3 regions of the Paenibacillus sp. cl6col genome follow, and region 2 is predicted to be linked to each of the others. Evidence: riboswitches for the same ligand, from Rfam matches in the RefSeq annotation. Region 2 holds a riboswitch; each other region holds the start of a gene.
The links. A riboswitch is a leader RNA that binds a small molecule or an ion and turns the genes downstream of it on or off. The one in region 2 is predicted to bind cobalamin.
Positions count from the first base shown of each region.

Region 1 (11,131 bases), on a different contig from region 2:
CATTTAGGAAGATATCATCCAATTCTTCCTGTGTCGGCTCTCCATGCGTCTTGCGATAGTGCTCGAGCGGCTGGCCGCCAATGCTGACATTGCTCCACGCAGGGAGCTCAGTGTCTCCATGTTCGCCCATAATGTAGGCATGGACGTTGCGCGGATCGACGCCGATTTTTTCGCCGAGCAAATAACGCAGACGTGCGGTATCTAAAATTGTACCAGAGCCGATGACGCGATGAGCAGGCAGACCTGAGTATTTCCAGGTTGCATATGTAAGAACATCGACTGGATTTGTTGCAACCAGGAACAATCCATCAAAGCCGCTCTCCATGACGGAAGTAACGATCGATTTGAAGATGTTCGCATTTTTGCCGATTAGATCAAGACGTGTTTCTCCTGGTGCTTGGTTCGCACCTGCTGTAATGACAACGAGGTCAGCGTCCTTGCAATCGCTATAGTCTCCAGCCCATATGCGCATATTGGATGCGAACGGAAGACCATGATTCAAGTCCATCGCATCTCCTTCTGCTTTTTTACGGTTAGCGTCGATAATGACTAGCTCAGCGGCCAACCCTTGATTGAACAACGCGAACGCGTAACTGGAGCCAACAAAGCCCGATCCGATCAACGCGACGCGGGACACTTTTGTCATTTGGGTCATAATAAGTGTGCCTCCTCGAAAGTAATAACAATAAGTTCGTCTGTTAGACAATGGGCCTGAAGCCAGACTAACACTTAAATTTTAACCATTTTCCGAAGAAATAACCAACCCTAATTTACCACAGCGAGAAATTCGAGTTAGCTGCAGAAGAAAGCATTCAAAAAAAGGGCTTGCATAGGGTAGGGGGGTATAGTATAGTTAATGCATGAGGTGGTGATACACAAATGTCAAACGAACGTATCGATGAACAAGTCGATGACGTGATGACCGCTGCTTTTGGTACAGAAGATGCTTGCCATGCAAGTGAAGAAGGGTGCGAGCACCACACTTCAGACGGGAAGCGGATGAGTCATCACTCGGATGAGATGAAGAAGAAGTTGGTTCACCGCTTGAATCGCATTGAAGGTCAGGTGCGAGGCGTGAAATCCATGATTGAAAAAGATACGTACTGTGACGATGTGCTGAATCAGATCGCATCCATCCAGTCTGCACTTCATTCAGTTGGCAAATTGCTGCTCGAAGGGCATATGAAGAGTTGTGTCGTTGAGCGATTGCAAGACGGGGAGCCGGAAGTCATAGACGAGTTGCTAACAACGATTCATAAATTACTAAAATAAGAACATGGCCTGTTCCCTTAAGGAATGGACAGAGGAGGAAGTAAGATGGTTAACGAAACATGGACAGTAGAAGGGATGACATGCGGGCACTGCAAGCAAGCTGTAGAACGAGCAGTAGAAGGTACAGGTGCAACTGCACAGGTTGATTTGGCTGCTAAGCAAGTAACCGTATCTTATGATGAGTCCAAAGTAAAGCCGGAACAAATCCGTGAGGCGATTGAGGAGCAAGGCTACGACGTCGTGTAATGATTAGGCGTCGATTCTCATATTATGCTGAATACGCTGATTGATTACTGCAAAGAACACTCCTTCAGAGGAGTTTTCTTTTGGAATCAGATATAGGGTATAGGGGTATGTTCGAGAAGGATAAGGAGGACATAACAATGGCAGAAAAGCAAGCAACGTTGCCGATTGAAGGAATGACCTGTGCCGCATGTGCAACACGAATTGAAAAAGGCTTGAATCGTATGGACGGCATCGCAGAAGCATCTGTCAATCTTGCTTCAGAACGAGCGGCCGTACAATATGACGGTGATGCAGTAACCTTGCAGCAAGTCGTTGATAAGATCGAGCATCTCGGATACAAGGTTCCGGTAGAAACGTTGGATTTGCAAATTGAAGGAATGACTTGTGCTGCTTGCTCCACTCGCATTGAGAAGGGGCTGAGCCGTATGCAGGGAGTGCAGACGGCAGCAGTCAATTTAGCAACGGAGACGGCGAAGGTCACCTTTATTGGATTGAAGCAAGAAGATATATTGAATAAGATCTCTCAGCTAGGTTATACGGGGAGGCTGAAGAAGGAAGAAGGCGAGAGTGAACAGGAATCGCCAACACAGCGGAATATGCGTCGATTGCGTAATACGTTCCTCGTCTCTGCCCTATTGTCCATTCCACTACTGTGGTCCATGGTGGGTCATTTTTCTTTCACCTCATGGATTTGGGTGCCGGAATGGTTCATGCACCCTTGGGTGCAAATGGTACTGGCAGCGCCGGTTCAATTTATTATAGGGGCACGTTTCTACGTTGGGGCATTTAAGGCACTCCGCAGTGGGAGCGCCAATATGGATGTGCTTGTCGCGCTCGGTACGACCTCAGCCTATGTGTACAGTGTGTACTTGGCGTGGCAATGGCAGATTGGCGAGCTTCACCATCCTGAGATGTATTTTGAGACGAGTGCTGTTCTCATTACGCTCATTCTTCTTGGTAAATGGCTGGAGGCTTCGGCTAAAGGACGGTCTTCTCAAGCGATCCGAGCTTTGATGGGGCTGCGTGCTAAAACGGCAACCGTTGTGCGCGACGGTGAACAAGTGGAAGTGCCTGTGGAAGATGTGGCAAGTGGGGATCTCGTACTTGTTCGCCCAGGTGAGAAAGTACCGGTAGACGGCATTGTAGTTAGCGGGACATCGACCGTGGATGAATCCATGCTTACCGGTGAAAGCGTCCCTGTTGAGAAGCAAGCCGGCGATAATGTATATGGGGCTACCGTGAATGCGCAGGGGGCATTTACGATGAAAGCGACCCAGGTCGGCTCCGAGACGGCGCTCTCGCAAATTATTAAAATCGTTGAGGAGGCGCAGGGCTCCAAGGCTCCGATTCAGCGGATCGCTGATAAAATATCAGGCATCTTCGTGCCGATAGTCGTTGGGATTGCGGTGCTTGTATTCTTAATTTGGTATTTCGCTGTTGAACCAGGCAACTTCGGTGTAGCCTTGTCTCGTACCATTGCCGTACTCGTAATCGCTTGCCCGTGTGCGCTCGGCTTGGCAACGCCAACGTCGATTATGGCGGGAACCGGACGTGCTGCGGAATATGGTGTACTATTCCGTGGCGGCGAGCATCTGGAAGGAGCCTATCGGGTGCAGACGGTTGTACTCGACAAGACAGGAACCGTAACAGAAGGGGCTCCTTCGCTTACAGATGTTGTACTGCATGATGGGAATGAAGACGAGAAGACAGAACTCTTGATCTTACTAGCATCAGCTGAGAAGCAATCCGAGCATCCATTGGCACAGGCGATTGTGAAGGGATTGTCGGAGCAAGGAATCAGCACGGTTGAACCGGATTCATTCCGAGCTGAACCTGGATATGGAATAGCGGCTGAGGTGAATGGGCATCAGATCATTGTCGGCACACGCAGATGGATGGAGAAGAACGGGGTAGCAAGCAGCGATGCGGAGGAAGCATTGCAAGACATGGAGCAGGCAGGCAAGACGGCAATGCTTATCGCGGTTGATGGAAGCTGGAAAGGCATAGTTGCCGTTGCCGATCAAGTGAAAGCTTCCTCGAAGAAGGCCATTGAGCGGTTGCATCAAATGGGGATACGCGTTGTCATGATGACGGGAGACAACACACGCACGGCCAGAGCAATCGCGTCACAAGTAGGGATTGATGATGTATTTGCAGAGGTGCTGCCTGAACAGAAGGCACAGCATGTGCGCGAGCTGCAGCAGAGAGGCAGTGTTGTGGCCATGGTAGGCGATGGAATTAATGATGCGCCAGCTCTGGCAGCAGCGGACATAGGGTTCGCGATCGGTACAGGTACGGATGTAGCAATGGAGACGGCAGGCGTAACCTTAATGCGTGGCGACTTGAACGGCATTGCGGATGCGATGGAGATGAGCCGCCGTACCATGCGCAACATTAAGCAGAACTTGTTCTGGGCACTCGTATACAATACGATAGGCATCCCGATTGCAGCAATTGGATTGCTTGCCCCATGGCTTGCAGGTGCGGCTATGGCCTTCAGCTCGGTATCCGTTGTACTGAATGCACTGCGGCTTCAACGCATCAAGCTGTAACCTGGCACAATTCCTTGGTAGAGATCGTGATGTTCCTAAACAGAAGGTAGCATATAATCATATCGCCGAACGTATTATGCGGTAATGATGATGCGGATCATTGACGAACTGTCAACTTTGGTGTTAACAAAAGTGGCGGCCACATGGTATGATCAAATCGGATGAAAGGTATGATTAAGGAGGTCTGAACATGCAATTACGCGTTACAGCGAAGGCAGTCGAGCGTTTTTTGGCTGATTGGGGATTTACAGCAGGAGACTCAGTACGCATATTCGTCCGCTACAGCGGATTCAGTGCTTCAGGACCTTATTCATTCGGCATCATGAAAGACAGTCCGCAATATCCAGCAGTGACGGAAGTTGTGAACGGCATTACGTTCTTTATGGAGCAAAATGATGTATGGTTCTTGGATAATCGTGAATTGACGCTAGATGAGAAAGGTGAAGATATTGTCTTTCTGCATGAAGGAATGGTCATCTAGCGCATCAAACCGTAATCATCAATAGGCGAGCCGAGAGGCTCGCCTATTGTATATGGATAGAAGCTTAGTGAAGCGGAGTTTAATGAACATAAGGTGACAGCTCGGTATTCTTTTATTTTGGGTAGAGATGAGAAAAAATCCTTGTCATTCGTTCTGGTTAGATATATAATCGTTCTCAATTGGGGGAAGCGTGACTGCGACTTTCAATGCAATTGAATAGGAGGAAACAGGTGCTTTGGGTAACGTCGAAGCTTAATAGGGAAGCCGGTTGGAAATCCGGCGCGGTCCCGCCACTGTGACAGTTGAGGTATTGCGAGAGAGCCACTGGTCGTAATCGATCGGGAAGGCTGCAAAGGCCAATGAAGCTGAAGCCAGGAGACCTGCCTGTTTTGACAACACTGTTCGTACCTACGGGAGATAGGGAAGTGTTCGTAAGCATGGATATCGGTTTTCGATTCCTCTTAGCATGAGGGTAGTCTGCTAATGAGACGGAAGGATCGATCTATTCCACTATGACTTCATGGACGTTTACGAGACATTTCTGTTGTTGGACAGGAATGTCTTTTTTGCATATTGTTTTGCAATGAAATTTCTGAAGTCTGAGTGATAAAGTCACATATGGTGGGGTAGAGCGCTCAACTGCAATCTTAATTCCGTGTTAAGCGATAGAAATTGTCCAATTATATCCCGTACGGCAAAATGACTCATGGAGAGGGGCAGTATGATGACAGTTCATTCAATCAAGACAAGCACAGCAGGTTACCCTCGGATCGGATACGACCGGGAATGGAAGAAGGCATTGGAGCAATATTGGGCTGGGAACAGTTCTGTTCAGCAGCTGGAAGAAGAATTGGCGCGCATCAATGATGTTCGGCTGAAGACGATGCAGGACGCTGGCATTGACCTGATTCCAGTAAATGATTACTCCTGGTATGATCATGTGCTTGATATGACGGCCACATTCGGATTGATTCCGTCACGGTTTGCATATGATGGTGGAGAAGTGAACGCAGATTTGCTGTTCGCCTTGGCTCGCGGTACACAGGATGCGGTAGCTTGCGAGATGACGAAGTGGTTTAATACGAACTATCACTACATTGTGCCGGAATGGGAAGGCAAGGCGCCGCAACTTACGGTCAATCGCCCGCTGCAAGCCTATCGCCAAGCGAAGCAGATTCATGGCATTGAAGGTAAGCCAGTCATCATCGGGCCATATACGTATGTCCGCTTTATTAAAGGGATTAAACCGGAAGAGCGCCTGAACGTTCTTCGCCAATTCGTAGGAGTATACGGACAGTTGCTTAGCGAGTTGGAGGGTGAAGGTGTGCAGGCTGTGCAATTGGATGAACCTGCATTCGTGCTGGAAATGCCAAGCGAGCATTGGGCTGCTGTGAAGGAAGTCTATGCCGAATTACGCAAGGCAGCACCAAGCTTATCATTATGGGTTCAGACCTACTTCGATGCGGTGTCCGACTACGAAGCGTTCGTGTCGCTTCCAGTGGATACGCTCGGATTAGACTTTGTTCATGATAGAGGGAGAAATGAAGCAGCGCTTCGTCAATTCGGATTCCCTGCGCAGAAGCAGCTTGCTGTCGGCATTATTGATGGCCGCAATATTTGGCGTACGGACTTGGCTGCAGCAGCAGCATGGCTCGAGTCTGTGGAAGAGATTGTACCGAAGGAACGCTGGATTATTCAGCCATCATGCAGCCTGCTTCATGTACCACTTACGGCGGAGCGGGAAACTGAGCTGTCAGCACCAGTGCGCGAGGCATTGGCGTTCGCGGATGAGAAGCTGGAGGAGACTGCCCTACTTGCTCGTCACTTCTCAAGCCCGAGTGAAGAGACGCGTGCAGCATTAGCAGAGAGCGGTGCTCGTGTTCAAGCATGGCGGACAGAACCGTCAAGACAGCGTCCGCAAGTCGTTCAAGCGTTGGAAGAACTGCTTCGTGCAGAGAAGGAAAAAGGAATTGAACGTCTTCCATTCGAGGAACGCAAGGAGCTTCAGCGCAAGCGCTGGCCATCGCTGCCGCTGCTGCCGACCACAACGATTGGCAGTATGCCGCAAACTGCGGATATCCGGCGCGCACGCCTTCGCTTCCGCAAGGGAGAATGGGATGCGAAGACGTATGAAACGTATTTGGAAGAGGAAATGACACGCTGGATTCGCATTCAGGAAGAGATCGGCATTGACGTGCTGGTACATGGTGAATTCGAACGCACGGACATGGTCGAATACTTCGGTGAGAAGCTGGACGGGTTCGCATTCACGAAGTTCGGCTGGGTTCAATCCTATGGTTCGCGCTGTGTAAAACCACCGGTTCTGTACGGAGATGTGGCGTTCACAGAGGCGATGACGGTGAAGGAAACGGCATTTGCACAGTCCCTGACGTCTCAGCCGGTTAAGGGGATGCTTACGGGGCCGGTTACGATCTTGAACTGGTCGTTCGTACGTGACGACATTCCTCGCGAGCAGGCGGCATTCCAGCTGGCGTACGCGCTTCGTCAAGAGATTGCAGCACTGGAGACTGCAGGTATTGGCATGATCCAGGTCGATGAGCCTGCGGTGAAGGAAGGTATGCCGCTTAAGGTGGAGGATGCTGTCTATTATACGGATTGGGCGGTGCTTGCTTTCCGGCTTGCAACATGCGGAGCAGCGCCTGAGACGCAAGTACACACGCATATGTGCTATTGCGACTTCTCCGACATGGTTGATACGATCCGCAAGATGGATGCGGACGTGATCTCGCTCGAAACGGCACGAAGTGGCGGCGATATGATTGCAACACTAGAGGAGCAGAGCTATGAGCTTGGCATTGGTCTGGGTGTATATGATATTCATAGCCCACGTGTGCCTGCTGTGGAAGAGATTGATCGGATTATCGAGCAAGCGCTTCGAGTGCTTCCGGTTGAGACGTTCTGGATTAACCCAGACTGTGGTCTGAAGACGCGCCGCGAACCGGAGACGGTAGCTGCACTGCGCAACATGGTAGAAGCAACAAAGCTCGCTCGCGCACGTCATGAAGCAGCAGTATCGACTGAAGCATAAGAACTGATCCTCGCTAGTTTTCATCGCGCGCACATAGACCTTCAATATTTCTTCATTAATCATAGGGAAAGGCCATCTCTCGCAGTCATCGCGACTGCCATGCAGAGATGGTCTTTTTTTATAACGTGAAACCTTCAAATTTAAAATACGTAATATATGGTAAATCGACATTTTTCTTTTCCTGCGCGTGAGTGAATGAGATGAACATTGGTTATTCATATGTTAAAGGAATACCGGAACAACCAAACATGTCGATTAATGAAAATTATGTTATAATAGAGATGTAAGCGGATACATGATTCCTGCTTCCATCTTCCTTATCATACGGAGGCAGAAAGGTGGGATCTGATATGCGTTGGTTCACACAATGGTTCAAACGGGATAAGAAAAACTCTAAGGCAGCTCTTGAAGCGGTGCATGTAACGTTAGAAGATGTCCGCAGAGCGGTGCTTCAATATGAGAAAGATATGCCAAAAGAGATTAAACGAACGACCCTGCTCCTAGGGGATCAAAGCATTGATTTGAAACGCCTGCGCCGTTATTTAGGTGGGGAATCGGATCAGAAGTTCTATATGTCCCATTATACGTACGAAATATTTGAAGAGAAAGACAAGCACATTCCGATATATCTAGATATGGTTCAGGCTGCGGTCGATGATTATTTGGATGAACATGATGATCTTCCCGTACTCACGGGAACACGCAACCGCCAAGTCCACTATGACCTGCTCATGCAGCGCCATTATTTAAAAGAGAAGCCGCCTATCTCTTTTTACTTAACGACAGAGCAATTTTTACTGACTCACGAAGAGGATTGGCATAAATCACAAGCAGCGATTCCAATTGATTTGTAATTGAACTGGCACGAATAACAAGAGCTTGCCCTCATTGGCTGAGGGTGAGTTCTTTTTGTTAATTTTCCAGTTAAAATTCTGGGGTGATTAGTGGTATCCTATTACAGGGTATGTCTACATACATTAGATGTAGTCGAATAGCGAGGTGTGCAATCATGGATATTATCGGATGGATGGCAGAGCAGAAGATTCAAGAGGCAATGAATGAAGGTGGATTCGATGAGCTGCCAGGCAAGGGGAAGCCTCTGGTGCTCAAAGACTTGTCGCATGTTCCTGAGGAATTGAGACCAGCTTATTTGATGATGCAGAATGCGGGCCTGTTGCCGGAAGAGCTGCATGTAGGACGCGAAGTCGTTCGCTTGGAACAGCTTCTCGCTGCCTGCACTCCCGAAGATGAACAGAAGATTGGTGACACACGCAGGCAGCTGAATGAACGGAAGCTGCGGCTGCAAATGATGATGGAGGAGCGGGGATGGGCTGTTGTACCTGCGTTTGCCCAGTATGAATCACAGATTGTGAACAAGGTTTCGCGTGTTACGGAGCCTCAGCGTGAGGACTAGAGTACAGGCTGGACAGCATAACATGCTGACGCATGTGAACCCGCTAACCAAGAAACGATAGATATAACCATATATATCTCATCAGCGAGATGCTGATATGTTTATCGCAATGTTGGTTGAAGGAAGGAAAGGTGTACATTACGTATGACGACCTATTGGCAGCAACTTAGAAGAGAGCTCCCTCATTGGGTAGAGGAGAGCCGGACAGTATCACAGGATGGAGAGGTCGCTTCATATATACCGGGGCTTGCAAATGCTCCGAAGGATGGGCTGTGCATATCCTTGTTCGGTATTCAAGGTGAACAGGTGCATGCAGGCGATTGCAAGTTCAAATTTACAATGCAAAGCATATCCAAGGTCTTCTCACTGCTCTTGGCCTTGCTCGATAGCGGCGAGGCAGTTGTATTTAATAAGGTAGGGATGGAGCCCACTGGTGATGATTTCAACTCGATCTTGAAGCTTGAGCTCGTTGACCCTGGGAAGCCGTTCAATCCCTTTATCAATGCAGGGGCGATTACTATCGCCTCGTTAATTGAGGGGGGAACGCCTGAGGAAAAATCAATGCGCATGCTTGAATTCATTCGAGAATTGGCGGATGACCCTTCCATCACGTGGAATGAGGAAGTATACCAATCCGAGAAGGATACGGCACATCGGAATCGTTCATTGGCTTATTTCTTGAAGGATAATGGTGTACTTGAAGCGGATGTAGAGGATACGCTGGAGGTGTATTTCCGCCAATGCGCAATTGAGGTAAATACCGACCATCTTGCGCGTATGGCTCTTGTATTGGCAAATGGCGGCTGCAATCCACAGACAGGACGCTGCTACATTCCGAAGCATTATGTGCAGATTGCGAATTCGTTCATGGTGACGTGCGGCATGTACAATGCCTCGGGAGAATTTGCGATTCACGTGGGCATCCCGGCCAAGAGCGGTGTGTCTGGCGGTATTCTTGCAGTCATTCCTGGCAAGATGGGAATCGGTGTCGTTGGGCCTTCCCTGAATAAGAAAGGCAATAGTGTAGCAGGGGTACATCTGCTTGGCGCTTTGTCCGAACGATACGATTGGAGCATTTTTTAGCACGCCGCTAAGCCGCAATGAAGAACACGAAATGTGCTCCTCTTACATAGGCTGACATAGTACCTTCTTCGTACGGACTACTTAGAAACGAGGGATGTGTGAGATGTCGTCTAATGAACCAGGGATTACGTGTCGGGTAGGATCATTGCAATCCATCATACGAGTGCCTTCTGTCCGACCGGTATTGGGTAAGCGGGATCGCATTCCAGAAACTTATCCGCCTATGGATTCGAGCATATTTGTAACCTCAGCAGCCAGTACCTATTCCCTAGCGGAGCAGGCGGTACGTGTGCTTGATCGACTGAGGAGCTCGCATTCTCTGGCGACTGCCGTTATGGACGCAGCGCAGCGGGGCAACAAGGCTGAGGTGATACGGCTTATACGCGAGATCGGGGTACAGTCGAGGCTGGATGTAAAATTTACGCCAGATGGTATCCAAATCATTTTCAACACGGATCCTGCGGCAGGACGATGCTGCGAGCTGGAAGTGAAGATGCGCTGGAATCCGAGCTAATCCTAAGCAACAGAGAAAAGCGCCACATCCATGGGATGGGCGCTTTTGTATTTCATTGTGCTCAAAAAATAAGGATCATATCTTATTGATTCGCTGGGAATGATTCATGGAACACCGTACGCTCCAATGGCAAGCGGCTTGTTGCATGCGCAGGTGCAGCTGCTTTGCCAAGTGTAATAAGCATCACCGGCACATAGCGGGACGGGATGTTGAATTCCGTAACGAACTGCTCCTTGCTAAAGCCGCCCATTGAGCAAGTGTCCCAGCCTTTAGCTTTGGCGGCAAGCATCAATTGCATGGCAGCAAGTGAACTGTTGAGGATCGCTGCTTCGGTGCCAACCTGCTCGGAAGATGCATAGGCGCGGTTAATGTTGCCTACCAGTGTATCATGCACTTGCTGCGAGATGTTGCCTGCTTGCAGCTGCTCGCCATACAATTCTGACGCCATCAAGTTCGCTTGTGTGTCGCCAAGCACGGCAATGACAGCCGAGCAGTCAACAACCTGCTGCTGATTGTAGGC
Region 1 covers NZ_FNAZ01000003.1:160,092-171,222, reverse strand. The annotation lists gene BLS15_RS08745 (L-lactate dehydrogenase) at 1-655, opposite strand, end outside; gene BLS15_RS08740 (metal-sensitive transcriptional regulator) at 880-1,272, shown strand; gene BLS15_RS08735 (cation transporter) at 1,318-1,518, shown strand; gene BLS15_RS08730 (heavy metal translocating P-type ATPase) at 1,656-4,070, shown strand; gene BLS15_RS08725 (HesB/YadR/YfhF family protein) at 4,261-4,551, shown strand; cobalamin riboswitch at 4,763-4,954, shown strand; gene metE (5-methyltetrahydropteroyltriglutamate--homocysteine S-methyltransferase) at 5,276-7,600, shown strand; gene BLS15_RS08715 (DUF3939 domain-containing protein) at 7,951-8,454, shown strand; gene BLS15_RS08710 (DnaJ family domain-containing protein) at 8,610-9,014, shown strand; gene glsA (glutaminase A) at 9,159-10,097, shown strand; gene BLS15_RS08700 (YuzC family spore coat inner layer protein) at 10,201-10,611, shown strand; gene BLS15_RS08695 (nitroreductase family protein) at 10,694-11,131, opposite strand, start outside.
Region 1: it holds a riboswitch for cobalamin, as region 2 does, so the genes downstream of both, metE (5-methyltetrahydropteroyltriglutamate--homocysteine S-methyltransferase) here and BLS15_RS24680 (DUF4430 domain-containing protein) in region 2, are expected to answer to the same signal.

Region 2 (11,131 bases):
GATGGCATGTTGGAATCATGGAGCACAGCGGATGACTTGGTAAATAACCCTTATTTTCAACGGGACGAGGTGCCGTTCAATCTGCTGTACCGCATTTGCGAGTTGGATGGGGCAACTTGTCTCAAGTCGAAGGATGGCACCTTGATATTTGCACAGTCTCCTGGACATAATGGGTGGCTTTGGATATCGAAGGAGATAACGGATTCGGAACGTGATGAGCGCTTGAGAGAGCTTGCGGAAGTGCTTGAATCGCATGAATTGCCTGGCATTACGGGATTGCCGAACACAGTGGAACGATTCGCCAATCTGTATGCGAATGCAAAACAGCTGCACTATGACACCCACATGGGGATGGAATCGTATTGCTGTCCGAAAGTGCTCAAGCCACAGCATGTAGGCGGAACAATGGAAAAGGCCTTGGTAAATCGTACGGGTATCGTGGCTTCGTTTTTGGCAGGATTCTCGGAAAGTGCATATGGAGTATCCGTCACGCCTGAGAGCCAATTGTCGGCGGCTGAAGGATTGATTGGTCAAGGGAATCTATATTTCTGGATGGTCGATGGTCGGCCGGCATCGATGGCAAATATTGCGCACCGATCGCCACGCCATGGACGGATTAATGCGGTCTATACGCCGCCTGCATCACGGAAACAGGGCTATGCGAGTGCCCTTGTAGCGGAGGTATGTGAGCTGCTGCATAGAGAGTCCCTGCAGCCGATGTTGTATGCGGACTTGACTAATCCCGACTCCAATAATGTATACCAGCAAATTGGGTTTGTGGACAGCGGCAAAGTGACAGACATTAGATTTAATAGAGGGTAAGCACAACAGGGGCAATCATTAATGCATTTTATGATGCACCGAAGAACCGAAGCATTGAAGCTATCAGGCAAGCGTGCCTATAATACATAAGAAGGGAAGCCTTCGGCAGTTCAATCTGATCCGAAGGCTTCTTATTGTTTGCGTAAAGCATACAGTTAGTTGATTAGTCGAGCGCTTGTACCAAGCTTGCACCGAATTGTGCGGCGCCATCCGGGCCGTCGGCGGTAATAATATCATCATGAACAACCACATGCTGTGCGATATACGTGACATTGTTCGCTTTCAATTGGTCAATTTGGATATCAAGCGGATAACATGTCGCTTCTCTGTCTGTAAGCAGTCCAGTACGGGCAACCGTAACAGCGCCTGCGCAAATGCCGGATACAAGCACGCGTTCTTGATGTGCCTGCTTCAAGTATTGCTGAAGATCCTTGTTATCCCACAGATAATCATTCGTGCCAGAACCGCCGATAACGGCTACGACGTCATAGTCAGCAGCGGACACATCGGAGAAAATGACTTCTGCCGTGGCTTTGCCTTGGAAGTCGCCTATGATCTCGCCGGTTGTGGTGCTGGCAATGGTGACGTTCACTCCTGCCTGCTCCAAGGCAGCTTTTGGCTGGAACAGCTCGTCTTCATTAAATCGTTCAGGTGGTATAATAAATAAAGCTTTTTTATTCATAAAATATGGCCTCCTATTCGTGGTACACAATTAAGTTGGTGTCAGGTTCGTGCTGCAGCACGTGCTGAATCACTTCTGAATATGAAGTGGACTTGATGTTGCGATCATCGCTGTAAGATGTGTCTTATTGTACCGACGCTCTCCCATCCTGTGAAGAATGCACTTTTTTGTGCGGAGGTTACCTATAGGTTACTTATTGAAGAATTAAGGAGTTATGGAATCGATGTCTGATAATTTGCGAGAAGAAATAAAGAAAAAAATCGTGAATGGTGATTTTAACTGTGAGAAGGAACTGACGCTGTCCATTATTAGTGGAAAGTGGAAGGTCGTCATTCTCTGGCACTTGGGCGTCGAAGGCCCTCATCGCTTCAGTGATCTCCAGCGCTTATTCCCGAAAGTATCTCATAAAATATTGACCAACCAGCTGCGCGAGCTGATGGAGGATGGAATTGTGCATCGGGAGGTGTATCCCGAGGTGCCACCCAAGGTTGAGTATTCGATGACGGAGCTTGGCATGACGCTCCTTCCTCTTGTGGAAATGATGTATGAGTGGGGAAAAATGCGAATGGATCAGATTAAGCAGGGACTGGGGATCGAGGGCGAAGACTGACATCTCAGCCGTGTAAGGAACGGCATAGCTGAGCAGGATAGCGGTCTTGTCGCTATGAGGCAGTGAGTGTGATCTAGATCATGTTGATTTTTCTACATGGTTTCTTTACAATAGGTGGAAATCAAGAAGAGAAGGAGTGGGAGTATGAATTGGAAGCCGAAGACGAACCGTTCATTCGATATTTCATTTTCATATTTTCATTCCATAAGAACACTAAGGCATCCGCTGCTTTAGTGTTTTTTTATTTTGCCAATTTCTACGGAGGTGTGGGGATGACGAGATACAAGCGGGTCATGATTAAACTTAGCGGCGGTGCTGTTGCAGGAAGCAGTGAATTTGGCTTTGCTCCTGACAGACTAGAGCATATTGCTAGTGAAGTGATGTTCGTCGTGGAGCTGGGTGTCGAGGTGTCGATCGTCATTGGGGGAGGAAATATATTTCGTGGAAATATGGCGGAAAGTTGGGGGATTGAGCGTGCAGAAGCCGATAATATTGGGACGCTGGCGACCGTCATCAACAGTCTCATGCTGCGAGGCGTTCTGAAGGCGAAGACCGATAAGGAGGTGCGCGTCATGACCGCCGTGCCGGTTACTTCTGTTGCAGAGCCGTATATTCGCTTGCGAGCAATTCACCATTTGGAGAAGGGGTATATTGTCATATTTGCCGGGGGCAACGGTCAGCCGTATGTCACCACCGATTATCCCTCCGTACAGCGGGCAATCGAGGTCAATTGTGACGCTCTGCTCGTGGCGAAGCAAGGTGTTGACGGTGTGCTTGAGGCAGATCCGAGAACGAACAAGGATGCGAGGAAGTTCGCTTCTCTCCATTATAACGATGTGATCCAGCATAATTTGAGGGTAATGGATCAATCCGCATTTATTTTGGCGAGGGACTTCCGCCTGCCCATCCATGTGTTCAACTTCGATCGACCGGGGACGATGCGCGACATATGTGAAGGGCAAAATAAGGGCACATTAATTAGCGAAGAATCAATTCTACAGTTTGATTAATACAGAAAAGGATCCACAAGTGTGGATCCTTTTCATTTCAGTTGCCTATTATTTTGTCACCGTAACATAATAGACTACTCTTGTGCCACTATTCCACTCAGCTACTACGGTGCCATATCCCTCTTTAAAAGCGGTTAAATTCCCGTATCCATCCAAACCTAAGCAGTCTGTTGGGTTAGCGGAGGAGATAGAAACATAATCACCTGCAATTTTTCTGCCTTCTCCAACTCTCATTGAAATAGAGGAATAAATGGTGGATTTGGTCTCGATATTTGTGAATTTGCTTTCTTGTACGTTAGCGGCAGATGCATCATTTGCAAATACACTAAACGAGAAAATGCTTGCTAGTGCTGTGAGCGTTACAATTACCTTTTTCATATTTTCACCTCCCAATATTCATCATATTAGGTAGATTCATTTATATTCCTTTATTATCTTATATTTATTTATTTTCTCGAATTAATTATAAATGTAAATTTCAGGATAAATATCAATCATCCTTAGAAATAGACCGTATGCGCTTGAGAGATAGGTTTATTTCTTTCTCCTTACCGGGATCCACACCTCACAAATCGACTCAACTCTATGATCATCCACCCAGTAAAATTTTTCAATACAAGGACCCTCTACCTGCTCGAAATTTGTGGAAGGGAACCACTCAGAATAGATCCGTCGCCATACATTCTGAATTTCCTGACCGGAGTCCGGCTCGTCCGTTAACGTTTCCCGACTTTCAAATACGGCGTAAGTGATAGCAGGGATATGCAGCACATCATATTCTGAAGGAACTCCTTGTCCCTCGGGAAGGTCATATCCCATCAGATAGCGCTTCGTTCCATCCTCTTCAAAGTCATAAAAATACCCGTAGAGCAGATTGTGTGCGGGTGACCCAATATCTCGTTTATTCGATCATGCGTGCCATCATTCCAAATTCGTTGAACGAATTCAGGAATTTCTTTGTAGGGATCGTTATGGATGGTGATACTTTTCCCAATGACCGTAGATTCGACTTCTTCCATCATGCGATAGTTCAATGCAGACTCCCCTTTGATTTGAATGTGAAAGGAGATTGGAGCGAAGGACTTCAGCTTTACATCCGTTTTCTTGGCTGCAGAAGGCGTTACCCCATGTAAACGTTGAAATGCCTTGGAGAAGGCTTCGGGTGATTCATACCCGTATTTGAATGCAACATCAATTACTTTACTATCCGATCCCGCCAATTCTTCTGCTGCAAGTGTTAACCGCCGATTGCGAATATACTCTGTAACGGTAAAGCTCGTTAGGGCATGGAACATCCGTTGGAAATGATACCGGGATGACAGCGCCGAACGGGCAATAGCATCGATATCAAGCTCGGTGTGCAGATGCTCCTCTATATAATCAATTGCGTTGCGCAGCATGATGAGTGCCTCCATATTCCTTCGCCTCCTTTCCTGCATTCAGTGTATCGTTGTGACGCATGTATGTCCTGTCTTTGTGTGCCGGATATGTCGGCCATTCTTAGTGGTACATGATAGCGCTAATTATACCTGTTGGCGTTCGCCGTGCTCTATGAAAACAATTGCTTATTGCCTATAACGGGAAAGACTCTTGTTATATTTCAAAAGTTCTGGGACAATAATAATCAGATTATAGAGGAAGTTCAAAAAGTCCGCTGCGACCTTTTTGAACTATTTTTAAAAGCACTTATAAGCAAGTAAGACAGAATCTTGACGTGTTGAAAAGAGGGCACTAGATGAATAAGCAATCCATCTATGGATTAACATTGGATCAGTTGGCCGCTTGGTTAGAGGAGCGGGGACATAAGAAGTCACGGGCATCCCAAATATGGGATTATCTATATCGCAAGCGGGTCAAGGATTTCGCTGATATGACAGAAGTAAATGAAGCCAGCGTAGCACTGCTGTCCGAACACTTCGTTATTCATACGCTTAACGAGCATGTGAAGCAGCAATCGGCTGACGGCACAATCAAGTTCTTGTTCAAGCTGCAGGATGGCAACTTGATTGAGACCGTGTTGATGAGACACAAATTCGGGCTGTCGGTATGTGTGACGACTCAGGTTGGCTGCAACATCGGCTGCAGCTTCTGTGCGAGCGGACTGCTGGCGAAGAGCCGCGACTTGTCGAGCGGCGAGATTGTGGAGCAGATTATGAAGGTTCAGCACCATTTGGATGCAGTGGGTGAGGGTGATCTGGTCAGCCATATCGTCGTAATGGGTATCGGAGAGCCATTCGATAACTTTGAGAATATCGTAGACTTCTTGCGGGTTGTTACCGACCATAAAGGTCTGGCAATTGGAGCGAGACGAATTACGGTATCGACGAGCGGATTGGCGAATAAGATTAAAGACTTCGCAGATATTAATCTGCGGGTGAACTTGGCCCTGTCCTTGCATGCGCCGAATGATGAGCTTCGCACGCGCATTATGAAGATTAACCGCGCCATTCCGATTGCAAAGGTGATGGAAGCGATTCGGTACTTCATCAACACGACAAACCAACGGGTGACGCTGGAGTATATTTTGCTGAAGGACGTGAACGATCAGCAGGAGCACGCACTTGAGTTGGTGCAGCTGATTCAAGAGTGGAAGATGCAGGACGAGGTCAATGTGAACCTGATTCCGTACAACCCTGTTGATGAGCACAGCCAGTATCAGCGCAGCGAGCAGGAGTCGATTCGTGGCTTCTATGATGTCATGAAGAAAAATGACATTAGCTGCAGTGTACGGTTGGAGCATGGTACAGACATTGATGCAGCTTGTGGCCAGCTTCGCAGCAAGCAGATTAAGAAAGAAAGCGGTGCTGGTGCCGATCAGGCAGCTATGAGCTAAATAACATTTTGTAGTCAACAAAAGGCGTACCTACCAATGGGTAGGGCGCTTTTTTTCGTGCTGTCTATGAGAAAGTTCTTTGTCCGTCATGCTAAATTTTGCTACAATAAAACCACGTATTCTTATCGAAATTACATAGAAATAGTTTATATGGTGCTGTGCATGCGCAGCTTAATAGGGAAGTCGATGCGAGTTCGACGCGGTCCCGCCACTGTAACGCAGAGCTGACAATCAAGGCTTTTATCCACTGTTAACTGAGTTAACGGGAAGGTAGATTGTCGAGCGATGATGCGAAGCCAGGAGACCTGCCATATAAGTGCTCTATATTTCTCACGAGGATGGGAGGGGGATGTTTATTCGTGCTGCTAGTAGGAGATTACTAGTGTATTTAGCTGCACCGAAGTGGTTACCTAACATCTTTCTAACATGGAAAGGTGTTTTTTTATTGCCTTCATATCGACATATTAAGGAGATCAGACATTGAAGATGATTACGAACAGAATGTTGAAGAAGAGCTTGTCTGCATTACTAAGTATCGTGTTGTTGTTATCTCTTGTACAGCCACAAGTCATAAGAGCGGCTAGTGGGCAGGGTAATACACAACTAAATAACATGATTGAACATACAGTTCAATACTATAAAGATTATTATAATGATGCTTCTAATCAAGATGCTGTAAGTGATTCATGGTGGGAGCTTGTTGCTCTGTGGAGCGCGGGTCAAGATTTGCATGATGGGACTTGGAGATTACCTAAATGGGAAACAAAAGAGCCAAGACTTCGTCCAAATGCAGGAGGCACCGATCATATTCGATATATTTATGGCTTACTTGCGTTAGGAAAGAATCCGGCTCACGCTTGGGAAACGAACCGGAATCTGTGGGCGGAGCTGGCAGCTCAGCAAGATCCAGCAACGGGTGCTATCGGTGGAGTCAATAAACACATTTGGGCAATGATTGCCTTAAGCGCCGGTGAAAAGCTTGGTCAGGATATGGGATCATGGAATGCCGCATCCAAGCAAAAAGCACTCGATTATCTGCTTAAAGCACAATATGCTGACGGAGGTTATGGACTGTCAGCTACTGGAAGCTCGGGTGATACTGACATTACTGGTATGGCGCTGCTTGCACTTGGTCAATACCAAGGACAGAGCGCGGTAGATGCGGCAATTGAACGAGCTAAGGAATTGTTGAAAAACCGCCAATTGGACAACGGAGGGTTTGATTCCGTTGGTACATGGGGATCCGGAGATAATTCCAATAGCTTATCTACATCCGTATCGGGATTGGTTGCTGCAGGCGATGATGTCTTGTCAGCAAAGTGGCAAAATTCCGGCAACACAGTTATTGATGCATATGCACGTTTTCAACAAAATAGTGGATCATTTAAATGGAAAGTAACGGATAACGCTACAAACCGGATGTCCACCGAGCAGGCTCTTGTTGCATTGCTCGATATCAAGCATGGAAAATCGGTATGGAGTCGCCTCGCGGAAGTGAAACTTCCACCGGATCAATCACAGATTAATGTGCAGGTAAGTGTCAAGGGGATTGAAGATGTCATTTATCAACCTAACCTAATTTCCTTGGATGCGACCATTAAAAAGCACACTGCGTTGGATGTATTAAAGTTAGCGCTGGATCAAGTTAATCCACCAATTCCCTACCTCACTTCGGGGAATGGGGATCAAGCAAGACTAACTTCTGTTGCTGGACAAAATGAAGGAAAGCTAGGCGGCAGCGATAGTTGGAAATACAAGGTGAATGGGAATGTTTCATCTGTAGGGGCAGGCGCATACGAGATAAAAGATGGCGATAATCTCTACTTCTACTATGGTCGCCAACCAATGATTTCTACAGTCTCTTCTATTCAACAGGGTGCCGTAAATCCGACGGTCGAAGTGCAGCTCGCGGGGGATACCTTTACGCTCCAAGCGTCGCAGATTGACAGTTGGCTCGTAAAGCCAGGAACGACTGGACTGAAACTAAAATCAGTTTCACTTCTTAATAGTCAAAAAGCAAAGCTTGTATTTGAAGGCCGTGCTGTTACTGGCGACCTAACGGTTCAAGCTCTTGGAGCTGCCGTAACGGGACAAGAGGAAAGCAATGGATTGGTAGTTAGCTTGGAAATTCCTAAATCGATTGGGACTGCCACATTGTCCGTAGAGATTAGAACCGTCGGTCAAGGAGATATCATTGCACCTGTAGCAATACCATTGTATGAAGGAGATACAGCCTTCACAGCTTTAAAAAGAGAACTCGAGGATCGAAACATTGACTTTGACTATAGTGGTTCAGGCAAATCGGTTTATATCAAAGGCATTGATCCACTTTGGGAATTTGATGAGGGGCCGTTAAGCGGCTGGATGTATTCCGTAAATGGGGTATTTCCGAATTATAGCGCGGGGATATATACATTGAAGGACGGGGACGTTCTCCGTTGGCAGTACACGACAGATATGGGTAAGGATATTGGTTCGATAAACGATCCAAGCCCGTCTGGAGACAAGACAATTGTAGTAGGTGAGAACGAAACCACGGTAAATGTGGGGTCGGAACAGGAACCTCTTTCAGAAAATAAAGTGACACTTGTATTTTCAAAGGATGAGCTGCCCCATGTAGCTTCCGTTACGAGCAGTACATATTTAGAAATCCAACCGAGTACATTTGTAATTTCTTCATGGGATCGAAAGCTCGAATTGCCTAGAATTTTAAGTGGAAGCGGTGATATTTTACTTTCTAGGCTGAATGAAGGCTTGTCCCCTTATAACAAAGAGGCAACAGAAATTGATTCCCGTATTAAGCTTGGCGGCGATCAAGATATTCATGTTGATAAGCATGCAACCCTTACTTTGAAGGGGCAAGGCAATAAAGAAGCAGCGCTCATGGATGCCAACGGATCAATCGTAATCATTCCTAAATATGATGATGAGTTGCTTAGATATGATGAGTTCTATTCATATGCCAATAGTGTAGGCGACCTAGTCATTAAGACTAAGCAATTGGGTGAGTTTCTAGCATATATCGCAAAAATAAAAGATACACCCGGCGGAGATAACGGCAATGGAGGAGTCGTTGATCCACCGGTAACTGGCTCAGTAACACTCTCTGTCGAGAAACATTCTATTGGGGAAGGGGACATTATTACTCCTATTTCTGTACCCCTATTCAAGGATGATACAGCGTTTACCGTATTGGAGAGACTGCTAAAGGAGAAGGGGATATCTTTACAATATGCGGGGTCAGGGGACTCGCTTTCTGTACTGTCTATAGCTGACCTAGGTGTGTCCGATAAAGGATCTAACAGTGGGTGGATGTACTCCGTTAATCAAAAGTTCTATGCTCACAGTGCAAACAAGCATAAGCTGGTTGATGGGGATGTCCTTCAATGGAGTTTCACCTGTAATTTAGGGCTTGATATTGGTGGATTACCATCAGGGGATTCTCATTTTCAGTTAAATGAACATACCAAGGAAGTTCTTGTGGGAACGGAGCAAAACATGCTTTCCTCACAAAAGTTGACATTAGAATTCAGAGCGGCAGAACTTCCTAAAATTCTGGCGAATCATACAATTGCCAACTTGAATATTGATAGCGGTACTGAAATTACCTCTCCTTGGAATAATGAATTGGAAATGCCACGGAGTTTGGAAACGAACGAGAGTACGCTGCTAGCTAAAATCAATGCTGAACTGTCATTGAATAACAAAGAGACTTCTCAAATTGATTCCCGTGTAAAAGTCGGCGGTGATCAGCATATTCAATTCAGTAAGCATGTCACTCTTACATTTAAGGGTCAGACGAATCAAGAAGCAGGATTTGTTAATGCAAGTGGGGTATTTACCCCAATCCCGAAATATAGTGATTCATCGGCACGAAAAGACGAGGTTTATTCATACGTTCAAGACGGAAATTTAATTGTTAAAACGACGCACTTTACTGAGTTCGTAACTTATCGTACTAAGGTCAAAGATGATGCGGGCAATGGGGGCGTTGTCAACCCTCCAACCACTAACACAATTACGCTATCAGTTGAAAAGCGCACAATTGGCGAAGGCGATATTATAGCACCAGTGCGCGTAGAACTTCAGGATGGAGAAACGGCCTTTACAGCAATGAAGAGAGCAGTCGACCAAAAAGGCATTTCTATCGATTACACAGGTTCGGGGCCTACGCTTTATGTTAAAGCTATCGACGACTTGGGAGAGTTCGATAAAGGTCCCGAAAGCGGTTGGGTGTACTCTGTAAACGGCAAGTTCCCGAACTATAGCGCTGGTATCTATAACCTGAAGAAGGGCGATGTCCTTCGTTGGCAGTATACGACGAACTTGGGTAAAGACGTCGGCAATAAATTTGATGGAGGTACAGAAACCCCAGGAAAACCTGGATTGCCAGTTCACCCAGGGGGGGCAGGAACGGGCGGTGGCGCGCTTACACCGAAGCAGGTAGAAGAGTCTGCTAAGCTTAAGAGCCTTATTGACGGTGCTTCAGCATGGATACTAAGCAACCGCAAATTCACCGTTCAAGACAACTTTAATGATTGGGACGTCATGGCGCTGGCTCGTTCAGGTAAGAAAGTTCCTTCTACGTATTACGCGATTCTAGAAAACTATGTAAAAGAGAAAAAAGGAGAATTCCGATTAGTTACTGACTATGAACGCATGGCTTTGGCTGTTACGGCAATCGGCAAGGATCCAAGTAATGTAGCAGGCTTCAACCTCTTAGAGAAAATCTATAATAATGGGCGCATGACAAATCAAGGAACGAACGGTCTTGTGTTTGCTTTATTAGCCTTGGATGCGAACAAAACAGTTGTTCCAAACGATGCACTCTGGACAAGGGATAAGCTGATTCAGCAATTACTTGCTCAACAAAATTCAGACGGCGGGTTCCCGCTTAGCAAAGAGTCTAATGCTGTGAGCGACATCGATATGACTGCTATGTCACTGCAGGCATTGGCGAAGTATCAAGATCGTAAAGAGGTCAAAGCAGCCACAGACAAGGCATTGTCTTGGTTGTCATCGCAACAGCTCGCTAACGGCGGATTTAAAGCATGGGGTGTTGAAACGAGTGAGAGCATCTCGCAGGTGATTATTGCGCTGTCCGGTCTTGGAATTGACTTGGAAGACAAGCGATTCGTGAAGAAGGATGGGGATTTGCTGAAAGGACTGCGCAC
Region 2 covers NZ_FNAZ01000012.1:76,014-87,144, reverse strand. The annotation lists gene BLS15_RS24715 (GNAT family N-acetyltransferase) at 7-822, shown strand; gene BLS15_RS24710 (DJ-1/PfpI family protein) at 986-1,504, opposite strand; gene BLS15_RS24705 (winged helix-turn-helix transcriptional regulator) at 1,728-2,114, shown strand; gene pyrH (UMP kinase) at 2,387-3,124, shown strand; gene BLS15_RS24695 (hypothetical protein) at 3,173-3,502, opposite strand; gene BLS15_RS29670 (GyrI-like domain-containing protein) at 3,659-3,946, opposite strand; gene BLS15_RS24690 (helix-turn-helix domain-containing protein) at 3,943-4,539, opposite strand; gene rlmN (dual-specificity RNA methyltransferase RlmN) at 4,860-5,957, shown strand; cobalamin riboswitch at 6,092-6,285, shown strand; gene BLS15_RS24680 (DUF4430 domain-containing protein) at 6,444-11,131, shown strand, end outside.

Region 3 (11,131 bases), on a different contig from region 2:
TTCAACGCGCCGTAAGTATCACCTGTCAGGCCACCGAGCTTCTTAGACAAGTATCGAGATACCGCCCATGCCGCTGCAACTCCTAACAGCAGCGAAGCAATGAGCAGCCACCAAGGCCAACCCGAGATAATCCCCGCTGGCATCGTCATCAGATAGCTGATTCGAATCGGAAGCGCCATAGCTCCAACAGCCACTGCGGTCAGCAGCCAAGCACAGCCATATGCTGCAGCCACATGATTCCGGTTGAGCCCTTGAAAATAACTGCCCAACCCAGACTCGGCCCGTGCATACGGTTCATTGGTCATCGCCCATACCATAGCAGCACGGGACCAGATGAACGGAATGACGATCCAGACATTCCAGGCATTCGCGTCAAATAAGGCGGTAAGCAACGACCATTTCAGCAGCAGCATCAGGACGCATGCAATAACCCCCATCGCCCCAACACGGCTGTCCTTCATAATCTCCAGCATACGCTCACGGGATCGACTGCTGAATATGCCGTCCGCTGTATCCATCAGTCCGTCCATATGCAGTCCACCTGTAAGCATAAGCATAAGCGCCAACGTTACTGCCGCTGCCGGCCCTGTCGGAAGCAGCAATGTCAACCCAGCTCCTGCTCCCCACACAATCAATCCAATTACCCCGCCCGCGACAGGAAAGAACAAGGTGCTGCGCTTCAGCACCTCATTCGTGAATGGTACTTCCTTCGGGATTGGAATGCGGGTCAGGAACTGCATGGCAGCAATACACGCATGTACATATTGCTTCATAGCTCAACCATCCTGCTCTTGAGCTCTATCGGAATCCCAGCCGTAACCAAATACACTTCGTCTGCAAGTGCAGCTATTCGCTGATTTAGCCGGCCCGCTGCATCACGGAATACTCGTCCAAGCTTGTAGGCTGGTACAACGCCGCTGCCAACCTCATTCGTTACCATGACGACGACACCATCGCGCTGCTGAATACATTGAAGTGCATCCAAGATATCGCGAATACGGCACTCCAACTGTGCCTCCATCCGTCCCTCATCCTCCTGCTCTGCACGCAGAAGCTCATTGGACAGCCAGATTGTTAAGCAATCAACGAGCACTGTCGGCTGTTCTTCTTCACTCAGCCAACTCGGGAGTTCCAGCGACTGGTTCACTGTGCTCCACGCGTATCCAGATGCCTCACGACTCGCCTGATGCAGCCGGATGCGCTCCTTCATCTCCTCGTCATGAGCCTCAGCGGTCGCAACATAGGTACCGCCCTGCGGGGACAACTTCATAAATAGTCGCTCAGCGAACGTACTCTTCCCGCTTCTCGCTCCGCCTGTTACGAGTACAATTTTCCCCATGCTCACTCATCCTTGCTTCAAGATACTTGCATTGATTATCCTTGTGTTAACATCATACCTAAGTTGATCACACTCGTGTGACAACATACATACATGCAATCGTCATGCTTGTTTACGTTTCTTGTTCATTTGGAACCATAATCCCGACATGCCAATTCACGATTACTCCTTGTTAGTTACACCCGCCTCTGCGAATGTTGCCATCTCTCGCATAATTCGCACTGCAGCATCAATGAGCTGGAACATCAGCACACCGCCAGTCCCTTCGCCAAGACGCATCTGCACATGCAAGCATGGATTTAGCTTGAGCTCAGACAATAGCGCTGTATGCCCCCGCTCCTCTGACAAGTGCGAGCCAATAAGATAAGGCTGTACCGCCGGAGCTAATCGTACAGCAGCCAGAGCAGCCGCACTGGAGATAAACCCGTCTATCACAACCGGAACCTGATTCGCCGCCGCTGCTAGAATAACACCCGTAAGACCGGCAATTTCCAGCCCTCCTACCTTCGCCAATACATCCAATGCATCCTCACGATTCGGTGCATTGATTTCAAGCGCTTGCCGTACCACATTGCATTTATGCTTCCACTGCGCGTCGCCGATGCCTGTCCCATGGCCTACTGCCTCTTCAGGCTCCATCCCAGTAAATGCACACAGCATCGCAGCGCTCGCCGTTGTATTTCCAATGCCCATCTCCCCTGTCGAGAACAGGCGATATCCTTCGCGAACGTACTGCTCCACAATATCAACACCTACTAGAACCGCAGAGATTGCTTCCTCTCGCGACATAGCAGGCCCCTTCGCCATATTCGCCGTACCTTTGCGCACCTTGCGCGATACAAGCTTCAGATCATCCAAGTCCGCATTGACACCGATGTCGACACATACCACGTCTGCACCAGCTTCGCGCGACAAAACATTGACCGCAGCTCCGCCACGGAGGAAATTATACACCATCTGCGGCGTCACTTCGGATGGGAATGCGCTAACGCCTTCCTCACATACTCCATGATCGCCAGCCATGACAATAACGGCCTTCTTCTCAAATTGCGGTTTAACCTCTCCTGTAATACCTGCAACTTGAATCGCAACCTGCTCGAGTACTCCCAAGCTTCCCGGCGGCTTCGTCAATTGATTTTGATGCTCGATGGCAGATTGGATTGCCTGCTCATCCAAGAGCTTAATTTGTGCGATCAGTTGATTTAATCGTTCATTCATGCTGCTCATCTCCGTTGTCAAATTGATTTTCATGTGCACAAACTTGTGTTCATAGATGTGCACATAGTTGTATTCATTTCTTAGTTCTGTTCTTAAATGTGCAAATGATTGTTTTCAGTTCTTAGTTGTGATCTTAGATCCGTGCACAGATTGTGGTTCTTTCTGACTATGACTCATATCCACTCTTGTTCCATGCAACATTCACTATATTCATCGTTATCGATTTTCAAGCGGAATGCTATAAATTGCGTTATTGCAAAATGACAGCAATTTATGCTGTCCAGGGCCGTCTATAACCCTAGCTTCGGTCGAATAAGAATCTGAGGGCGGCCCGTATCGGGATGCGGCACAACTGTCGTCTCTGTGGCAAAAATACGCGACAGCAGCTCCGTAGTCATGATCTGCTCAGGTGTGCCTTGAGCAGCAATGCCGCCGCCATGAATGACAACAAGCCTATCGCAATATAAAGAAGCCAAATTCAAATCATGGAGCACGGATACGACCGTCAACCCGCAATCCTGCTGCCACTCCCGAACAATATCCATAAATTGCACCTGATAATGAATGTCCAAATACGTCGTCGGCTCATCCAGCAGTACAACAGAAGGGGATTGCACCATTAGCTTAGCCAATGCCGTCCGTTGGCGCTGCCCGCCGCTAATCCGATCAAGTGGATGGTCAGCCAGCTCCGTCAGTTGCAGCTTCTCCATAATCCGGTCTACAATCTCTCCACTATCCTCAGATTCTGATCCAAGCCAGGATTGAAATGGGAAACGTCCCATCTCAACCACTTCGCGCACCGTAAATCCAAGTGGTGGAAGCGCTTCCTGCTGCAGCACTGCCATCATCTGAGACAGTGCTCTGCGCTTATAGGTACCCAGCATTTGACCAGCAAGCTGTATAGAGCCAGAAGTAGGTCGATCCACTCCTGACAACAAAGACAGAAGCGTGGACTTGCCACTACCGTTCGGACCAATGATGCCAACCCACTCTCCAGACTTCACAGCGAAATCCACATCTTGCAGTACATGCTTCTCCCCATAATGCTTGCTCAGTCCTTGAACCTCAATGATGCTGCCCTTCTCCATGTGAAAGGCATGATTGCTGCTCTCTGCATGATCCAGATATGCTTTCGGTAGATGTTCTCTTCGCTGTGTCATGACCATTTCCCCCGTTTCGCTCGCTTATTTCGCATAAGCAAGTAGGCGAAGAATGGCGCACCTAGAAACGCGGTTACAACCCCAAGTGGGATTTCTGTCGGTGCGAATGCCGTACGGGCAATCGTATCTGCCCACATCACATATATCGCTCCCCCAATTGCTGAGAGCGGTATCAAATATCGATAATCGGGGCCTACAATTAAGCGCAGCAGATGCGGAACGACTAATCCGACAAAGCCGATGACGCCGGAGACAGATACGGCAGCTGCCGTAATCATCGTTGCCGTCAGCAGCACTACCCATTTCGTCCGCTCTACATGAAGTCCGAGATGCGAGGCCTGCCGCTCACCTAATGCAAGCAAATTAAGCGGTCTTGCATATGCAATAAGAATAACAATGCCAATTGCCAAATAAGGAGCGAGCACCACTGTATAAGACCAACCTCGCATCGCCAAACTGCCCATCACCCAAAACAAAATCTCATTGATCGTCTGATTTGTCATGGCTACAAGAAAGGAGACGATGGAGCCGAGAAAGGCTTGCATCACGACTCCAGATAAGATCAGTGTCTCGATTGGAATCTTCCCCTGCTCACTGGCCAGCTTAATGACGAACATTAGGGTCGCTACCCCTGTAGCGAATGCAACGACAGGAATCGTCCATTCGCCGAACAGCGAATACTGCAAACCGAAGTAAATAAGGAATGCGGCTCCAACAGAAGCCCCTGAAGATACCCCTAATGTATACGGATCTGCCAACGGGTTGCGCAGCACTCCTTGAAATGCAGTACCTGCGACCCCAAGCGCCGCCCCTACGAGCATTGCCAATAGAACTCGTGGGAAGCGTACCTTCATCATAATTTGCGCGGAAGCGTCATCCCATGTCACCGGTATGAACTGATCCAGCCCTGGAATATGATGAAGCAGAATTTGAGCAATTTCCCCCATTGGCATTTGTACAGAGCCTACAGCGAGGCATCCTACAACGGACAAAAGGAGAAGCGCAATACCCGCTCCTCCATACCAACCCATTTTATTCATCGATTTCTCCACGATGATTATTTTACCAAGTCCGGATGAATCGCCTTCGCAACTGCCTTCAATCCTTCAGCTACACGAGGTCCCGGACGGCTGATCAGGTTCTGATCCACACCGATTACTTGATTGTTCTTAATTGCATTAATGTTGTTCCAACCGCTGCGTCCACGAATAATTTCTTCCAAGGATTTGTTCGTCTCTTTGTCCACTACACCTTGCGTGAACATGATTACATCCGGATTGGATTTAATAATATTCTCTTCGTTAATTTGAATCCAGCCAGCTGAATCAGCCGCAACGTTCGTGCCGCCTGCCACTTCAATCAGTTCGTTCATGAACTCGCCGCTGCCTACTGTCCAGCCTGGGGAGAATTCAATATACACCTTTTTCTTCTCCGCACTTTGAACGGCCGACTTCACATCTTCACGCACTTGTTTCATGTTGTCAACAATCGTCTTCGCCTTAGCTTGCTGATCCGTAATTTGACCATACAATTCAATGTTCTTAATCACATCATCGTACGTTTTTGGCTCAACCTTGAATATTTTAATGCCCAGTTCACGGAACTTCTTCACGACGGGCTCCTTCATGGAGATACCTGTGAATACGATGTCCGGCTTAGCTTTAATGATTGCCTCTTCATTCGGCTTCGTAATGCCGCCCATTTTCTCTTTGGACTTCGCTGCCTCTGGATAGTCGTCAAAATCAGACACCCCAACGATTTGTGCATCCAATCCAAGCGCGAACAAGGACTCTGTCTCAGCTGGGGACACGGATATAATACGTTCTGGCGCTTTGTCGAATGTGAACTCCTCACCAGTCGCATCCTTAACAGTCAGTGGATACGTCGTTTTTAGATCATCCTGCTTCGGTTGTTCTGTAGCCCCATTGCCATTGGACTCTTGCTGTGCAGTATTATTCTCAGCAGGCTTAGCCGCATCTTTATTGCCGCAAGCCGCCAGTCCTACTGTAAGCATAAGCGCCAATAGCGCCGCTACCGATTTGTTCAGCCATTTGTTCATGTCAGAATCTCTCCCTCGCGTCATTCTTCCTAGTCTCTAACCATGTACTACCCGTGCAGGTGTAAAGCGGTTCCATCCTTCGCCATGCGAACGATAATGCACTGCAAGCTGCACTTGCCGTAAGAATGTATGTACATCCCCATTCGGTATCAGTTGTCAATGAGCACTTGCATATACCTGAGCTGTAAATCCTACTGTGACTGAATTTGTGATATACATTCGTGCTGTGCAATTGCATTGAACTGCAGTTTACCTTGTACAAACGAAGTGCTTGATGGGATGTGAAATCATTTCCAAATACAGCAAAAACCCCCGATCCTTCGATCCGGGGGAACACAAAGTCATCTATCGCAATATTCAACAGACACCTAGAAGCAGGAAGCAAGCAGCTGCGCTGCCATGTTGCCTGATGCATTACGCCAATGACGTGATCCTCTCCGCGAAGGATACAGCTCGTCCATCTTCAGGCAGGTTTCCTGACTTAGGAGAATACGTTGCAGCTCGCCTTCCCATCCATAGCGGTACATACAGCACACACTAATGAATCCGACAGTGGCATCATGAGCGCAACACTCCATTCACAGTGGCGGGACCGCGCCGGGTTTACACCGGCTTCCCTATTAACCTCGAATATGCATCGGCCATACAATACAACGGTGTCTCTTACCGAACAACGCGTATGGATCCGTACCGCATACATACCCAAGGACCTGAAGTATCACGATTATTCAATATGGAATACATTTCGTCATCCAAGTGCTAAACTCGATAATTGATTATAGGGGAAAAGCCCCTGCGTTGCAATAGATTACATCATTGCGCGTATCCAATGAACCTGCTTTGACACACAAACGTCATCATCTGCTGGGAAGCCGTTCTGCTCGCAAGAACTTCCATTTGCGGGCACATCGCTTCGCCGTAATCATAACACCGCCACCGATTGGCGCAGCGGCTTCCCAGAATGACTTCCTTGGGAAAGCCAGCGTGTATAAGCGACGAACGACGCCACCGTGTGTGACGATGACAACATCCGGCCGCGGGGTAGGCCCGCTTCCATATGACTGTCTCTGCATCCGGCTTGTCTTGCTGCGCAGCACACGTCCACGTGGCAGCGGCGAAGAATGGTACGGTCGACGACGGATAGCGCTCTCTTGCCGTTCCATGTGATTACCGCTGCTGATGAAGGAATCACGCGCATTGCGCAGCACTTCCCACCATACATGCGCCGTTCGCGTACAGAAGGTCTGCCACGGTTCCCCGCGCGGCGGCTGGATGGCTGATGAATCGTCAAGCCATCTTCGATACTGTGGATCTTCCTTCAAGTCATTGTAGGTTAACCCTTCCCACATACCGAAGTCATATTCTCGCAGCCTTGTGTCCTCCACAGCTTGGATGCTGTCACGCGGACGCAAATAGGCGAGCGTGTCGCGACAGCGGCGCATATCGCTCGTGTATAGCAGCGGCGATGGATGCGCCAATGTTCGGCGAAGCGCTCGGAGCTCTTCTGTTGAATCCGGCAATAGCGGCACATCCGAATAGCTAATATATCGCCGTTCCGTATTCTCTTGCGTCAAGCCATGACGAACAAGTGCGAAACGCACAATTTTGCCGCTTGCTTGACTCTTTTTTCGTAACATATGTCTTGTCATTAATAATCGTTTCCTGTTGTTTTTCGATGCTCCTGAACGACGCCGGTTCCGATGAATAGCGGGAGCATTCCATTTAGTTGTCCGTGTCATCCCATTTGTACTCCTTCATCCGCCATTCGTCTACAGAAGCCATCCTCCTCGCACATATAGGAGCAGGCCTGCCAGAATAACAAAGACTGTCGAGCTGCTTACGAGCAACCTGCATACCGCAGGCACATGCTCTGCTTGCAGAGGCTGCTTCATATCCCCCATATAAGCGCGGAACGAACGTATTCCTTTATACACATTATAACCACCAAGCCTGATGCCAAGCGCACCTGCTGCTGCTGCCTCGGCCCACCCGCTATTCGGGCTTGGATGCTTGCTTGCATCTCGAAGCGCCATTGACCAAGCCCTGCGTGCATCATACCGATGAATCCAAGCGCTCAGCGTGATGAGCACAGCAGTGATCCGTGCTGGTATCCAGTTGGCGATATCGTCGAGGCGGGCAGATGCCCAGCCCAAATTCTGATATTTCTCATTTTTATAGCCGACCATAGAATCGAGCGTATTCACCGCACGATATGCCATAGCCAGCGGAGCGCCTCCGATAAGTGCGAAGAATAGCGGCGAAATGACCGCATCAACTATGTTCTCCGCTACCGTCTCGACGGTAGCGCGCACGACTTCCGGTTCATCCAATTGCTCTGTATCGCGGCCGACAATCATGCCGACTTCTCGCCTTGCACCCTCTAAGTCCTGCTCCTTCAGCCTCCGATACACAGCCATCCCTGCATCCTTCAGTCCTTTTGCCGCAATTGTCGTTCCAATGAGCAATGCCTCGGCAATCCATCCTACATATTCATGAACATGATATAGTCCTGTTAATATAAGCCAAGTCGACGCATACGCCCCTCCTACCACGATAATCGGCAGCAGGATGCCTAGCGGCTTGAGCGCCTGCTCGGAAGGACTTATCCTGCGTATAACACGTTCTACTCTGCTTATTCCTTTGCCAATCCCAACGACTGGATGCGGGATAGCCCGAGGATCGCCTACAATCCGATCCCATATGTATGCTGCTATTATGATGAGCGCTGCTGTCATATGTCTACCACCCTAGTAGGTTGTTCTTCTCTGTTAGCGGTCATGCTTCATGCTGAGTCTTGACGGACTCATATACGGTAGAATACACGAGTTGTCCGACCGCATGACCCAATGTGGTCGCTGTCCCTGCATAGCAATGCACAGGTTCATATCGTCCACTGTCTATCACGGCAAATGCAATTGCATCTGTCGTCGTTCCTGTGGCAATGCGCCCCGTCTCTGAATCTAAGATGCCCAGATCAGACAGAGCCGCACATTTGGCCTCCGTTGCCGTCATGAACACATTCCATACCGCGGCATCAGACAATTTGCCATCCATAATAAGAATGGAATTAATCGTCCCCGGCTTCAATGGTTCATATGCTGAGAATACGCGTCGCGGCATCCCAGCACGAGCCGCATTAGACGTTCCGGCAGTCGTTACGCACAGAAGCGAACATTCATCCGCATCCTGCTCAGCAACAGATGCATGGCTCACTTTAGCAGCGGTCATAAGCCCAACGGTCTGTTCCGGAGCGTACCCCTTCTCTACACACGTCAGACGAAGGTACTCTATCGGATCTGCATAATTGAACTGATAATGAACCATCTGATTCAAGATGCGATTGCCCGCCCATTGCCCTCCATGAAATACAGCACTGCTCCATATCGGCGCTATCTGTGGAAGTTCAACAGCGATGAGAGCATCCTCCCAACGAATATGTACTCCTGCAATATGTCTAGATGTATAGGTACAGTTGCTCTCTCGATATGGCTGCATCCCACTTCTCCTTCATTCTGTGTTTGTCTACTGTAACACAGCTTCAAGGGCTGACGCTACAATTGCATTCGCAGCGCGATCCTTGACTGCCAATCGGAAGTCTCTCTCCGTCAGTCCAGCATACATATCGCAATTGCGAATGAGAATGCCGGATCGGCATAATTCGGCCTGAAGCGACTTCGCCGTCCACCCTTCTGGAGCTCTGCATAATAGGAAATTCGCTACACTTGGCCATGTTCGAATGCCTAACCTATGCAGCTGCTTACGTAGAGCAGCCCGTTCTTCATCGATGAGAGCTCGTGTTGAAGCCGCGTATTGATCCGATTGCTCGTCCGTCAGGAGGGCCTCCCCTGCCGCTAGTGCCAAGCCATTGACACTCCATGCCACCTGCATAGCCGACATCGCCGCAATATGCTGCGGCTGGGCGATTGCGTACCCGAGACGTAATCCAGGAATCGCATAGAACTTCGTAAGTGAACGAAGTACAATAAGATTCGGGCATCGATGAACGAATGGAATCAAGGAATGCTCCTCTTCATTCGCAAAGTCAATAAAAGCTTCATCGATTATGAGAATCGTAGAAGCAGCTTCTGCTAAGGCTGCAAGTCTTCCTAGCAGCATACGATCATATAATGCACCATTCGGGTTGTTCGGGTGGCCGATAAATACGACATCCGCCTGCTCAATAAGCTCTGTCAGCTGAGGCTCGGTAGCACGGAAGTCGTTATCCTCACTGCCAACCCTATGCATCACTTCTGCTCCGAACTTGCGCGACAGCGTCTCATATTCAGAGAAACAAGGGGCAATAACGCCAACCCGTTTAGGCCGAATCGCCAGCAACAACAGCGCCATGCATTCTGCAGCCCCGTTGCCAATGCTAATCAGTGCCTCGTCGACCCCTAACTTCGCAGCTAAGAGCTTCTTCATCTGCCGATGTCCAGGATCCGGATAATGAACGATTGACGGCATCATCTCGCGTCTCAGACGATCTATAACAGCCGAAGGCGGTCCAAGCGGATTAATATTCGCGCTGAAGTCCAGCAGTGCTTTACGATCGACGCCGAACGCGTCCGCAGCCGTCCACACATCCCCACCATGCCCGAATCGTTCAATTATGCCCATTGCTGTCTTCCTCCCAAAGATGTCAATTGGATTTGTCCAAAGGTTGAAAATATATATGTACTGCTAGCTCCACGAACCGGAGCTTTCCAATATGGAATCGTTTCTACTCGTCCATTATGCGTAACTGAGCAATGTTCGTCAAACGAATTTTCCTGTAAATATGTGTAGCTCCTTCGTTTACTACAGGCGTTGCAGCACGATTCGCAAACAATTATAGTAGAATTGCAAACGTTTTATTACGAAATGCCAAAAAACATTGGTCAATCGCACACTGTAACACTTCTGTTAATTGCTGTATAATCTTGTTGCACCACACATCTTAACAGGTGTGATATGTCATGGATGAGGAGGGATGATTATGTCGGTGCATCACAAGACATCATGGGCTACTCTCGGCGCCGCCATCATTGTCACCATCTATTACGCTGCAATTCTATTTCGACTCAAGGGAGACATTGGATTATACAGCACGGAAATGATGGCCCTTGCCCGGAACGTGTTCGGAATTGCCGTCGTCGTTCAAGTCGTTATGCACTTTATCAATTTTATGTCCAAGGATGAGGCCGAGGACAAGGAGCTTGCTCGTTCGGTATCCATACAGGCCAATCAGTTCAGCCTACTCTTTCTCGTCCTTGCTGTAGCTTGCTGTGCGGCCTATTTAATATATGTATCGGATACACGCACCCTATTGCTGTCTCCGCTCGTATGCGCTCATTTGCTTGTCTGTGTGCTGCTGGC
Region 3 covers NZ_FNAZ01000001.1:449,702-460,832, forward strand. The annotation lists gene cobS (adenosylcobinamide-GDP ribazoletransferase) at 1-773, opposite strand, end outside; gene cobU (bifunctional adenosylcobinamide kinase/adenosylcobinamide-phosphate guanylyltransferase) at 770-1,339, opposite strand; gene cobT (nicotinate-nucleotide--dimethylbenzimidazole phosphoribosyltransferase) at 1,502-2,557, opposite strand; gene BLS15_RS01905 (ABC transporter ATP-binding protein) at 2,848-3,717, opposite strand; gene BLS15_RS01910 (FecCD family ABC transporter permease) at 3,714-4,757, opposite strand; gene BLS15_RS01915 (ABC transporter substrate-binding protein) at 4,775-5,776, opposite strand; cobalamin riboswitch at 6,225-6,437, opposite strand; gene BLS15_RS01920 (histidine phosphatase family protein) at 6,634-7,425, opposite strand; gene cbiB (adenosylcobinamide-phosphate synthase CbiB) at 7,546-8,511, opposite strand; gene BLS15_RS01930 (adenosylcobinamide amidohydrolase) at 8,552-9,271, opposite strand; gene cobD (threonine-phosphate decarboxylase CobD) at 9,299-10,393, opposite strand; gene BLS15_RS01940 (hypothetical protein) at 10,752-11,131, shown strand, end outside.
Region 3: it holds a riboswitch for cobalamin, as region 2 does, so the genes downstream of both, BLS15_RS01915 (ABC transporter substrate-binding protein) here and BLS15_RS24680 (DUF4430 domain-containing protein) in region 2, are expected to answer to the same signal.